DNA from 4 places in the Bacillus sp. PK3-067 genome. Region 1 is predicted to be linked to each of the others. Evidence: riboswitches for the same ligand, from Rfam matches in the RefSeq annotation. Region 1 holds a riboswitch; each other region holds the start of a gene.
The links. Region 1 has a riboswitch for S-adenosylmethionine ahead of M1D73_RS16025 (M20 family metallopeptidase). Riboswitches for the same ligand answer to the same signal wherever they lie in the genome.
Positions count from the first base shown of each region.

Region 2: linked by a shared signal. The riboswitch ahead of M1D73_RS01010 (MetQ/NlpA family ABC transporter substrate-binding protein) and the one ahead of M1D73_RS16025 (M20 family metallopeptidase) in region 1 are both predicted to bind S-adenosylmethionine.
Region 3: linked by a shared signal. The riboswitch ahead of M1D73_RS25540 (methionine ABC transporter ATP-binding protein) and the one ahead of M1D73_RS16025 (M20 family metallopeptidase) in region 1 are both predicted to bind S-adenosylmethionine.
Region 4: linked by a shared signal. The riboswitch ahead of M1D73_RS01110 (peptide ABC transporter substrate-binding protein) and the one ahead of M1D73_RS16025 (M20 family metallopeptidase) in region 1 are both predicted to bind S-adenosylmethionine.

Region 1 is NZ_CP096490.1:3,123,258-3,126,513, reverse strand. It holds gene M1D73_RS16030 (AAA domain-containing protein) at 1-819, shown strand, start outside; SAM riboswitch class I at 896-997, shown strand; gene M1D73_RS16025 (M20 family metallopeptidase) at 1,086-2,291, shown strand; gene M1D73_RS16020 (Lrp/AsnC family transcriptional regulator) at 2,458-2,898, opposite strand; gene M1D73_RS16015 (SDR family oxidoreductase) at 3,068-3,256, shown strand, end outside.
Region 2 is NZ_CP096490.1:172,381-175,636, forward strand. It holds gene M1D73_RS01005 (methionine ABC transporter ATP-binding protein) at 1-310, opposite strand, end outside; gene M1D73_RS01010 (MetQ/NlpA family ABC transporter substrate-binding protein) at 323-1,135, opposite strand; SAM riboswitch class I at 1,222-1,336, opposite strand; gene M1D73_RS01015 (NAD(P)-dependent alcohol dehydrogenase) at 1,417-2,325, opposite strand; gene M1D73_RS01020 (DUF6612 family protein) at 2,471-3,235, shown strand.
Region 3 is NZ_CP096490.1:4,934,871-4,938,126, forward strand. It holds gene M1D73_RS25535 (methionine ABC transporter permease) at 1-558, opposite strand, end outside; gene M1D73_RS25540 (methionine ABC transporter ATP-binding protein) at 551-1,576, opposite strand; SAM riboswitch class I at 1,887-1,994, opposite strand; gene M1D73_RS25545 (hypothetical protein) at 2,120-2,464, opposite strand; gene M1D73_RS25550 (thioredoxin family protein) at 2,617-2,925, opposite strand; gene M1D73_RS25555 (toprim domain-containing protein) at 2,929-3,256, opposite strand, start outside.
Region 4 is NZ_CP096490.1:192,445-195,700, reverse strand. It holds gene proC (pyrroline-5-carboxylate reductase) at 1-639, shown strand, start outside; gene M1D73_RS01115 (aldo/keto reductase) at 641-1,474, shown strand; SAM riboswitch class I at 1,627-1,731, shown strand; gene M1D73_RS01110 (peptide ABC transporter substrate-binding protein) at 1,864-3,256, shown strand, end outside.

The DNA of each region.
Region 1 (3,256 bases):
ATGCAAATGATGTTAATCGGATTGTTAGACGGTATTCAATCAATTGGTGTTGTGACACCTTACAGGGCGCAGTCACGCTTTTTATCGACGTGTATTAGAGAAATGTTGCAGAGAACGAAATATCAACACATACCAGTTTTAGCGGCTACAGTTCATAAGTTCCAAGGTTCTGAAAGAGATATGATGATCTTTGATACGGTTGACAGTTATCCACAAGAACGACCTGGCGTACTATTCTTTGACCATAAAAACCATCGCCTCGTCAATGTAGCAGTGACAAGAGCGAGAGGGAAGTTCATTCAATTATCAGATTGCCATTATATGCGTAAAAATCTTTCTAGAAAACAAGCGTTATCGCAATTAACAGCTCATATAGAACGTCATGGAGATGTGTGTGATCGCACGACATCAAGACAATTGTGGGAACGGAAAATTTCGAAACGTTTACGCTGGTTTATGGAAATGAATCTTGAAGAGCCGAAAGGGCTATTAAAAGATATTTTAGCCGCAAAACGAAAAATTATTATTTCACTTCCAAGTACAAAACAAGTAGATAAACGAGTATGGCAAGCGTTCATGCGTACAAATGCACAAATAATAGTTTATAGTGATGGACCAGTTCCACTGAAAAATGTAAAGTTACAAAGACAAAATAAAGCATTCCCGTTTATCGTAATTGATGATGAAATCTTCTGGGCAGGCGCACCGCTCACATCTCAAATGATATTTGAAGGTAGCACGGAATTTCCGTACGTATGTGCAAGACTGCAAGCACCAGAAACAATTGGTGTATTAAAAGGATTTTTAGATATTCGGTAAATTCGGATAGGAATTCCTTGACTTTTACTTGGAATGAACTTAGAATAAAAAATAATTTAATATAATTTTATGAAAATTCTTATCACGAGAGGTGGAGGGACTGGCCCTATGATACCTCGGCAGCGGATTCGTTATGAATACTGTGCCAATTCCAGCAAGGTAACTTGAAAGATAAGAAAGAAGCTCATTTTGACTGTATATACAGAAGCCTCTTTCTATCTTTTAGAAAGAGGCTTTTTTACGTGAAAATAAAAGGAGGAAGAACAATGGGAGCGACAGGAGTAACGTCACAAAGAAAAACAATTGAAGAGAGTATCGAAAGAAATAAGGAAAAGTACATAGAAACAAGTCATGATATTCATGCGAATCCAGAGATTGGTAACCAAGAGTTTTATGCATCTAGAACGTTAAGTTTATTGCTAGGCAGTGCAGGATTTCAGTTGCAGCACAATATAGCTGGACATGAAACGGGATTTATCGCGCGAAAAAGCTCTGGAAAACAAGGACCAGCAATCGCATTTTTAGCGGAGTACGACGCTTTACCAGGACTAGGCCATGCGTGTGGTCACAATTTAATCGGCACAATTAGTGTTGCAGCAGCAATCGCATTATCAGAAACGCTTGAAGAAATTGGCGGGGAAGTTGTTGTGTTTGGTACACCAGCAGAAGAAGGCGGGCCAAATGGTAGCGCGAAATCAAGTTATGTAAAGGCAGGTTTATTTAAAGACATTGATGCGGCGCTTATGATTCATCCGAGCGGAAAGACAGCGACAACGAGTCCTTCACTAGCAGTCGATCCACTTGATTTTCATTTTTACGGAAAAACAGCTCACGCTGCAGCTTCGCCAGAAGAAGGGATTAACGCATTAGATGCGGTTATTCAGCTCTATAACGGTATTAACGCACTTCGCCAACAACTTCCGTCAGATGTAAGAATTCATGGTGTTATTACAGAGGGCGGAAAAGCACCTAACATTATTCCGGACTACGCTGCAGCAAGATTCTTCATCCGCGCAGCAACGAGAAAAAGATGTGCGGAAGTAACAGAAAAAGTAAGAAATATCGCACAGGGAGCAGCGTTAGCAACAGGCACAAAAGTGAAAATCCATCAATTCCAAAATGAAATCGATGAACTACTCGTAACAAAAACATATAACGACGTCGTAGCAGAAGAACTAGAATTATTAGGCGAAGACGTAAACCGTAAAGAAAGAGTGGGTATTGGTTCAACCGACGCAGGAAACGTAAGTCAAGTTGTACCGACAATTCATCCGTACATTAAAATCGGACCAGATGATTTAATTGCACATACGAATGAATTTAGAGAAGCAGCACGTTCAGAACTTGGAGATAAAGCATTAATTACATCGGCAAAAGCATTAGCAAATACGGCGTATCGATTAATTACGGAAGAAGGGTTGTTAGAGAAGGTCAAGGAGGAGTTTAGAGAGGCGCAGAGGAATCAAGGGTAAGGGGATTAAGGTGCTTTTTTCGAATAGCAATCTAATTAATAAGTAGAGATATAAAAAAGAACATTGAAAATCAATGTTCTTTTTTTGTTACTAATCATTGATTTTGTTGGTTTTTCTCAAGAAAGAGAAAATTTTACTGTTAGTGAGGATAATACGTATCCCTTTATTAGAATGACAATTTCTCCTCGAACTCACTCTTTAAAACAATTAAAGGAGATGATAATCCGAATTGCATTAACGAGTCTAAAAACGCAGCGAGGGAATCCATCGAATCGCTCATGACCTTCATCATATAATTAAATTCCCCACTAATTCGATATAAATCTGTTACTTCAGGAGCGGCATTACAAAATTGAATAAAATCAGAGCATTGGCTCGTTTTAAACATGATGAATGCTTGAATGTTTTTATTAATTTTGGAAGGCTCAAATTTCGTTCGATAAGCCGCTATAACTCCTTGATCTTCAAGCTTGTTAATACGTTCTTTTACAGCAGGTTGCGTCATGGATATAATTCGTCCTATTTCTGAAACAGAAATTCTCGCATTTTCATACAACAAGTTCATAATTTTATGATCGATTTCATCCAGTTTTACGGCGTTTTGCATTGTGTAGCCTCCTTATTTTTGTTTTCTAAAGTAAATTACGAATTATAACTATAATATCATAAGCGAATGGACTAAATTACCTATAAATCTATATTTAAAATGATTGGTGTTTACATGAAAATATAAGTATAGGTTTTTATCAAACGGAAATTTAGGAAGGATGGAAAAAATGAAGAATCTTGATGGAAAAGTAGCGTTAGTAACAGGAGCGAGTCGTGGAATTGGCCGTGCGATTGCGATGAGATTGGCGAAAGATGGAGCATTAGTTGCGATTCACTACGGCCGAAATAAAACAGCTGCAGATGAAACGATTAGTGAGATTGAATCTAATGGAGGAAAAGCGTTCTTAATTGAAGCT
Region 2 (3,256 bases), 2.5 Mb from region 1:
CGATATTTTCATAAACGGTAACAGTTTTAAGTAAATTGAATCCTTGAAAGATCATTCCGATTTTTTGTCTCGCTTTTGCTAGTTCTTTTGTCGATAACGTTGTTAAGTCTTGTTCGTTTACAATGATATTTCCTGTCGTTGGTTTTTCTAATAAATTTACACATCGAATCAATGTACTTTTACCAGCGCCACTATACCCAATGATTCCAAATACCTCGCCTTTTTCTACTTTAAGGGAAGTAGACTTAAGAGCCTCAACATTCCCTTTTTTTGTTGTAAATACTTTGGATATGTTTTTTAATTCAATCATTATCGTCAGCTCCTACCAAGATGGTAAAACTGAACCATCAAATTTTTTCTCGATAAACTCTTTTACTTCTTTAGATTGATAAGCTTTCTTTAATTTATTTACAACGGCATCATCTTTATTTTCAGTACGAACAACAACCCAGTTCACATAGGGTGAATCTTTTCCTTCGCGGAAAATAGAATCTTTCGCTGGACTTAATTTTGCACCTAATGCAAAGTTTGTGTTAATTGCAGCTGCTTTCACTTCACTTAGTTGCGTTGGTAATTGAGATGCCTCTAATTCGACAATCTTTAATTTTTTTGGATTTTCAATTACATCTTTTGCAGTCGCTTTTTCTGTAGCCTTTGGATCAACTTTTAAAACCCCTGCTTTTTCAAATAATTTTAAAGCTCGAAGTTCATTCGTTGGGTCATTTGGTACAGCAATTGCATCGCCCTCTTTTAAGTCTTTTACATCTTTTATATCTTTAGAATATACACCCATAGGGAATGTTACTGTTGAAAATACTTCAGCTAATTTCATATTGCGTTCAGCTTTAAATACATCTAAATACGATTTCGTTTGGTAGCTATTTACATCAAGGCTTTTTTCATCTAATGATACGTTTGGCGCTACATAATCATTAAATACTTTTATATCAATTTCGAGGCCATCTTTTGCTGCAACTTCTTTTACCTTTTCAAAAATTTGTTCATGTGGTCCACCTGTTACACCGACAGTAATCTTTTTCTCGTCTAATTCTTTTACCTCTTTATCTGAACTCACACTACATGCGCCTAATAATAATACTGCTCCGCTTACAATGCTTAATAATACCTTTTTCATCTATAAATCCCCCTTCATATACGTTCCAAAATAAAAAGCACCTCCCAAAAAATAAGAGAGGTGCCGAATAGACGAAATAGATTCCTCTCTTATCTTCCAAAACGAAAACTCGTTTTGCAGGAATTAGCACCTTAGCTTATACGTCATAAGCTCGGTTGCCGGGCATCATCGGGCCAGTCCCTCCGCCACTCTTGATAAGAGTATGTGTATGTAGTTTTTTAGTATGGTACTAATAGTAAATCTTACAAAAAGAATTGTCAATATTGTTTTCTGAATATATTTTATTTTAAGGTAATCGAAACGTTTCCTTTTTTATGCCCTTTTTCCACATACATATGAGCTTCAGCAATTTCTTCTAATCGGTAAGTTCTATCAATAACAGGTTTTAAATGTTCTGTTTCAGTTAGTCTTTTTAGTAGAATCATATCCTCTTTACTTACTTTTGCCATCATTCCATTCACAGATACATATTTTCCATTAGGCGCTAATACTTGTTTACAAAGGGATTTTTTATGCTTCCCAACTGCATCAAATATAATATCGTAACGCTCGCGCCGCTTAGTAAAATCTTCTTTCGTATAATCAATCACTTTATCCGCTCCTAAAGATTGCACTAGTTCAAAATTTGAATTACTACAAACAGCTGTAACGATCGCACCAAAATATTTAGCGAGTTGTATGGCAGCTGTTCCTACTGATCCAGAGGCACCATATATGAGAACTTGTTGCCCCTTTTTTATTCGGCCTTTTCTCAGAAAATGCAACGCTGAAGTTCCACCAAAAGGAATAACTGCCGCTTCTTCATACGTTACATTGGTAGGTTTTAATGTTATTAATCCACTTTCATGCACGCATGTGTATTCGGCATAACCACCAAGATTTAGTTCTGTTAATGCAAAAATTTGATCTCCTTTTTTAAATTGAGTTACATCTGTCCCGATCTCCTCTATCTCTCCTGCTAATTCTACGCCAAGTATAGGGTTTCTCGGTTTTCTAAGTCCTAATATAAGTCGCATAGGAATCCAAAATAATAGAGGGCTATTAAATCCGCGTATTCTACAATCTCCAGTCGATACACTTGTTGCGTGAATTTTAACTAATACTTCGTTCTTTTTAGGTATAGGTTTCTCTATATTTTGAAGCTGAAGAACGTTAGGTGGTCCATACTGTGTGCAAATGATCGCCTTCATAATGTCCTCCTGAAATGAGTTGTCTTTATTTACATCATATTTAAGATCTTTATTAAACATGTCGCTATATAGTGAGTATAGATTAAAAATTATATAGATTTCATAGGAAAAGAGGTGATATTATTTTGGGAAAGGGGGCAACAATATGAAAAAAATTATTTTTGTTTCAAGTTTAGTACTTGCAATCAGTCTAGGGGTAGGGTGTAGTAATGAGAAAACAGCAAAGACGGATGAGCCGAAAAAAGAATCCGTTCAAAAAGAAAAGGAATTAACGGCGAAAGATGTTTTCAAGAAAACGAATGAAGCTTTTAAAAATGAAGAACATGTAACGATGACATATGGTGTAGGGGTAAAAGCTGAGGGAACTGAGATGGATATATTAAAGGCTAAGATGCAATTAGAGCCAAAGACAAAGAATTCTCGTTCTGAAATGAATATTTCCGGTACAGATGTTGTAGTGTATACTGTGGATGGTAAAGTTGCTGGTGAGGTAAAAAACCCTAATACAGGAGAAGTTGTAACCGTACCAGAGGAGCAATTAAACGCTGGTGGAATGAAAGCGACTCAAGATATTATAGATAAATTAGAAGTACCGGAAGTAGTTTTAGATAAAATGAAGCTGGAGAAAAGCGGAGATAAATATAAACTGAAATTTACATTAAAAGGGCAAGAAACAGAAAGTATGTTAACTAGCATGGATGAAACGCAGAAGAAAATGTTACAAGCACAAAATGCGAAGATAGAAGAAGTGGATGCAGAATATATCATTACAAAAGATTTTAAATATGAATCAGCAAAGATAGACATGATTATGAGTAGCAATGGCAAGGATAAAGCACACATTATTACGAACGCAAAATATACGTCGTATGAAAAGTTTGACCCAATACAATTGCCAGCAGCAAAGTAACAGTTTTGATAAGGAGGGACC
Region 3 (3,256 bases), 1.8 Mb from region 1:
TTGGAATCCTTCTAAGTAAGCAAGTGTTCCAAGGCCACCAGCACCAACAACTCCTGCCATTGCTGTATAGCCTACTAAAGCAATTGTCGTAACCGTAATACCAGATACTAATGCTGGTAACGATTCTGGAATTAACACTTTCAAAATAATTGTGCTTGTTTTTGCTCCCATTGCTTTTGAAGCTTCAATTACACCTTTATCAATTTCGCGAAGTGCGATTTCAACCATTCTCGCGTAGAATGGTGCTGCTCCAATAATTAAAGCCGGCAAAGCTGCACTTGCTCCAAGAATTGTTCCAAGAAGAATCTTTGTGAATGGGATTAATAAAATAATTAAAATGATGAATGGTATAGAACGGAATATATTTACGAATGCTCCAATCACCGTATTAATTGATTTGTTTTCCCATAAATTATCTTTTGCTGTCATGAAGAGTAACAATCCTAAAATGAGTCCTAAAACAAATGTCGCAAGAGCTGCGATTGCCGTCATATATAACGTTTCACCAGTTGCTTCTAACATTTGATTCCAATCAACATTTGCAAGTAACTTATCCATGTGCAATCACCTCCAGCTCTACTTGATCTTGATGAATTCCTTCTATTGCTTGCTGGATCGCTGTTTCCTCACCATTTAAATGAACAACTAAACTACCGTAAGAACCGTTATTCGTTTGTGCGATATTTCCTTGCAAAATGCTAACTTCTATGTCACTGCGTTGCATCAATCGTTGAAGCACTGGTCTTTCTACAGCCTCACCGATAAACTGCAAACGAATTACTTTTCCATCTGGATATTTTTCAATTAAACTTTCAATCGTTTCATTTGTATCTTCAGAATCCGTTAACTGCTGTACAAATCGTTTCGTAATATCTTGCTTCGGATTACGGAATACATCAAGTACTGGACCTGTTTCTACAATCTTTCCTTTCTCCATTACCGCAACACGATTACAAATCTTTCGAATTACGTGCATCTCATGTGTAATGAGTACAATTGTTAAACCAAGGCGCTTATTAATGTCTGATAGTAAATCCAAAATTTGATCTGTCGTTTCCGGATCAAGAGCTGACGTTGCTTCGTCACATAAAAGCACTTGTGGATTATTAGCTAATGCTCTTGCAATCCCGACGCGTTGCTTTTGTCCCCCGCTCAGCTGAGATGGGTACGCGTCTCCTCTTCCTTCTAATCCAACAAGATGAATTAATTCATCAACACGTTTTCTTCTCTTCGCTTTATCAACACCTGCAATTTCAAGTGGAAACTCTATATTTTCACGTACTGTTCGTGACCAAAGTAAGTTGAAGTGCTGAAAAATCATTCCAATTTCTTGCCTTGCCTTACGAAGTTCGCTTCCTGTAATTGCTGAAATGACACGATTTGCAATTGTAATTTGACCAGAAGTTGGTTTCTCCAACTGATTGAACAATCTAATTAAAGAACTTTTTCCAGCGCCACTATATCCGATAACACCAAATATTTCACCTTTATCTATTTTTAAATTGGCATTATCTACAGCAGTGACATCACCGCTTTTTGCTTTATATATTTTCTTTACATTCTCTAATAGAATCATGGTGTATCACCCCTTTTTTAAATAAAAAGCGCAAGCGGCTCGTTTAGAACAAGAGGGCGTTTGAATCCCTGACGTAGAGGCGCTTTTTGCCTCATAGGAAGGGATGAAACGACCGACTGTTCTAGCCGCTGGAGCTAGATTTCATAAAGATTTTAGGTCGACTCCGCAATTTTTTATTTTTAATGCGTGTAGTCCACTGTTATCATTACTTTTATTATTTGAATGTCCTCCACATTCAAACAATAAAAAAACCTTTCTGCTTTAGAGAAGCAGAAAGGTTTTTATGCGTATATAACAACATTATCCCTCTCTCTCATCTCTCAAAGCATTTGCTTTGCAGGAATTGGCACCATTTCAACATAAGTTGACGGTTGCCGGGCTTCACAGGGCACAGTCCCTCCACCTCTCTTGATAAGAGAAATCAGATTCAATTTTCGTCTGATTTGAAATTTATGAAATTGTCTATATTTTATGACTTGAATTGTATCAATATACACTCACCATGTCAACAGAAATTTTCGCAAAAAATGAAACTTCAGAATTTTAAGCACCTACTGACATCGGTTTACATATATGAAACATCGATTCCACTAATAACATCGTTCGGTACGTTCCCGAATATTGTACACGTCCATCATTCATTAGCATTTGCAATCGTACATTTCCATTCACCAATTGTTCTATATCCTTTTCATCTAAGCAAATGATTTGTTCCGTTCCTCTTTCCTCATGTACCAACTCTATATAATCTCTTGAAATTTGTAACGAACAACTTTCATCTCCAAAGCGAAAATTAACAGTTTTTTCTTCTTGTCTTAAAAGCGGTTCTAAATGATATTGACCATTAGCGTAATTTACAAATGATTGAAGCAAAGAATATAATCTCACCCTAAATCACATCCTTCATATCACTTTCTATTACATACCATTCCCTCTCACTAAAGAGCAATCCTGTTATTTTCGCTCGACAAATACTGTATCCATCCTGCATCTCGACATATTTCCCAAGAAATATGTCGAGGCGGCAAAATTTTTGCCGCCTACTTTAATTCCGTATATAAATATTCAACCGAATGAAATGCGTATATCTTCTTCATCAGTGTCCCATTTTCAAAAACAAGTAAACAAGGTACACTTTCAATCCCATACTCTTTTGCTAAATGCGGAGCATAATTTAAATCTAACATCCCAATTTTCAAATCTTCAATTGTCATCTCAACCACTGTTAACATCTTTTTTGCTAATTGGCATGTTCCACACATTGGAGTATATACATATAATACTGTTTTTTCTTCGTTCTCTATTAGGGCTGTAGCTTCGGCTCCTGTCCAATCAATCACTTCTATCATTCCTTACCGTAAATATTCTGTATAAACGTCAATGTCGGCTCCCCATAATACATTTGCTAAGTGTGTAGATGGCGCAGTTGCCACTTCTCGGTACGAGCGATCAATATAGATATGCTCGGCTTGCGGGAATTCTTTTCGAAATTGTTTCCTTAACTTTTCTCCAGCATCATCAGCATCCACTAGCACATACACTTCCTTATCAAAAAACTGATCAACGAGCTCATCCATTTTCGACAAACCAATTGTACCATTTGTACAAACAATTTCCACCGGTTCACGAATAATAGATTCAATCTTTCTTCTATCTGATGTACCTTCTACAATAATGACT
Region 4 (3,256 bases), 2.5 Mb from region 1:
ACTACAACAGATTGGAAACAGCATGTTACATCTGTTGATACGGTTGTTTTAGCAATGCCACCTTCGGCTCATGAAGAGTTATTAGCTGAGCTATCTCCGTTAATATCAAATCAACTAGTCGTAACAGTAGCAGCTGGCATTGGACCATCTTATTTAGAAGCTAGACTCCCAAAAGGCACGCCTGTTGCTTGGATTATGCCTAATACAGCTGCTGAAATTGGAAAGTCTATCTCCTTATATACAATGGGACAATCAGTAAACGAGATACATCAAGAAACCCTGCAACTACTTTTAAAAGGTATTGGTACTTCGCAACTTTGTACTGAGGAAGAAGTTCATCAGCTTACTGCAGTTACTGGAAGTGCACCAGCCTTCCTTTATTACTTTGCTGAAAGCTTAATTGAAGCAACAAAAAGTTATGGAGTTGATGAAGAAACCGCAAAACATCTTGTCATTCAAATGATTTCTGGCTCTGCTTCTATGCTTGAACAAACGCAAAATCCAGCTAACCTTCGCGAACAAGTAACAACGCCAGGTGGTTCCACAGCTGAGGGTCTCAAAACTTTATACGAATATAATTTTTCAGAGGCAATTCAAAAAGCAGTAGAAGCAACAAACAAAAAAGCTAGGGGGAAATAATATGATTTTAACAAGTTTAAAAGACTATACAACATTACATAACGGTGTAAAAATGCCTTGGTTTGGTTTAGGTGTTTTTAAAGTAGAAGATGGTTCAGAAGTAATTGATTCTGTAAAAGCAGCAATTAAAAATGGCTACCGCAGCATCGATACTGCAGCAATCTATCAAAATGAAGAAGGCGTTGGGCAAGCGATTCGTGAATCCGGTGTTTCACGTGAAGAATTATTTATTACCTCAAAAGTATGGAATAGCGATCAAGGATATGAAACAACGCTTCAAGCATTTGAAACTACATTAGAGAAATTAGGTCTAGAATATTTAGATTTATATTTAGTACATTGGCCTGTAAAAGGGAAATATACTGAATCATGGAAAGCATTAGAAACACTTTATAAAGATGGCCGTGTTCGCGCTATCGGTGTGAGTAATTTCCACATTCACCACTTACAAGACGTATTTGAAATTGCTGAAATTAAGCCAATGGTCAACCAAGTGGAATACCACCCACGTTTAGCACAAGAAGAGTTACATGCATTCTGTAAAGAACATAATATCCAGCTTGAAGCTTGGTCACCATTAATGCAAGGACAACTACTAGATAATCCAACGTTACAAGAAATTGCGACAAAATATAATAAATCAACTGCGCAAATTATTTTACGTTGGGATTTACAAAACGAAGTTGTAACAATTCCTAAATCAATTAAAGAACATCGCATTATTGAAAATGCAAACATCTTCGACTTTGAATTAAGTGCTGATGATATGAAAGCAATTCAAGCTTTAAATGAAGATCGTCGCGTTGGTCCAGATCCAGATAACTTTAACTTCTAGTAGAAAAACCACTGCCATATGCAGTGGTTTTTTCATTTAAGAAAACTGAAAATTTAAACTATATTTCATTTAGTTGACACTTCATTATTCAAGGTGTAAGATTTTGAATTATCAAAGAAACAAAAAAATTAATAAAATTTATTCGTTTACTCATTGTATCAAGAGAGGTGGAGGGACTGGCCCTTTGAAACCTCGGCAACAGGTTCATTTTGAATACTGTGCCACTTCCTGCAAGCTTTATGCTTGAAAGATAGAATGAGGGACTTCGTTTATATACGGGTGCATAACTTGTACGTAAAAATCCCTCTTTCTCAATATGAAAAGAGGGATTTTTTATTTTTCATTTCCCTCATCATCATCCAAACTTAATTATTTAGGAGGAAAATCAAATGAAAAAGAAGTTTGTACCCGGTATTGCATCAGTTGTAGGAGTAAGTATTTTATTAACTGGTTGCGGTAGTTATAAAAACGAAGCAAGCGGAGCAAATGCAAAAGACGAGGCACCTAGTAAACAGGTTTTAAACTTATCTTCACCTACTGAAATACGAACAATGGATACGGCTCGTGCTACAGATACTGATTCTGGTCAAGTAATGAGAAACGTATTTGAAGGTTTGTATAATCTTGGTGAAGGTAACAAACCTGTTCCTGGTGTTGCAAAATCTCATGAAGTAAGTGGCGATAAAACGAAATACACATTCCATTTGCGAGATTCAAAATGGTCAAATGGCACTCCTGTTACAGCTAAAGATTTTGTGTTCGCTTGGCAACGTGCCGTAGATCCAGCAACAGCCTCTGAATATGCATTTTTATTCTTTGATATTAAAAACGCAACAAAAATTAACAACAAAGAACTTCCAGCCGACCAACTTGGTGTAAAAGCAGTTGATGACCATACGTTTGAGGTAGAATTAGAGCGTCCTGTTCCTTATTTTATTAGCTTAACAGCGTTCCCAACATTTCTACCAATTAATGAGGAATTCTTTAAAGTACAAGGTGATAAGTACGCTTTAGAAGATAATACAATTTTGTACAATGGAGCTTTTACACTAAGCGATTGGAAGCACGAACAAAGCTTTAAATTTAAGAAGAACCCTACCTATTGGGATAAAGATACTGTCAAACTAGAAGAAATCAATTTTAATGTCGTAAAAGAAAAATCAACAGAAGTAAATTTATTCGAGTCAAAACAATTAGATCGTATAAAACTAACATCTGACTTCGTCGATAAATATAAAAAGGATGCTAACTTTAAAGAACGTCCAAACGTAGGCGTACAATTTTTACGTATGAATCAACAAAACAAAATACTTCAAAACGTTTCTGCACGCCAAGCAATTGATCAAACAATTGATAGAAAATCCTTTGTAAATACGTTATTAAATGATGGCTCTACACCAACATTTGGTCTCGTTCCAAAAAACTTTGCAAAAGGACCTGAAGGAAAAGACTTCCGTACTGCAAACGGCGATTTAACAAAAGTTGATACAAAATCTGCACAAGAGTTATGGAAAAAAGCTAAACAAGAGCTTGGTTCTGAAAAGATAACATTAGAATTATTAACGAGTGATGCTGACCTTGATAAGAAAACTGGTGAATTCTTAAAAGGACAACTAGAAAAGAATCTAGATGGATTAACAGTAAATATAAAACCTCAGCCGCGTAAGCAACAAGTTTCGCTTTTATTAAAAGGTGACTACGAAATCGGAATTGATGGCTGGAGCCCTGACTTTGCGGATCCAATTACATTCCTTGAGCTATTTACAACGAATAACCCTTATA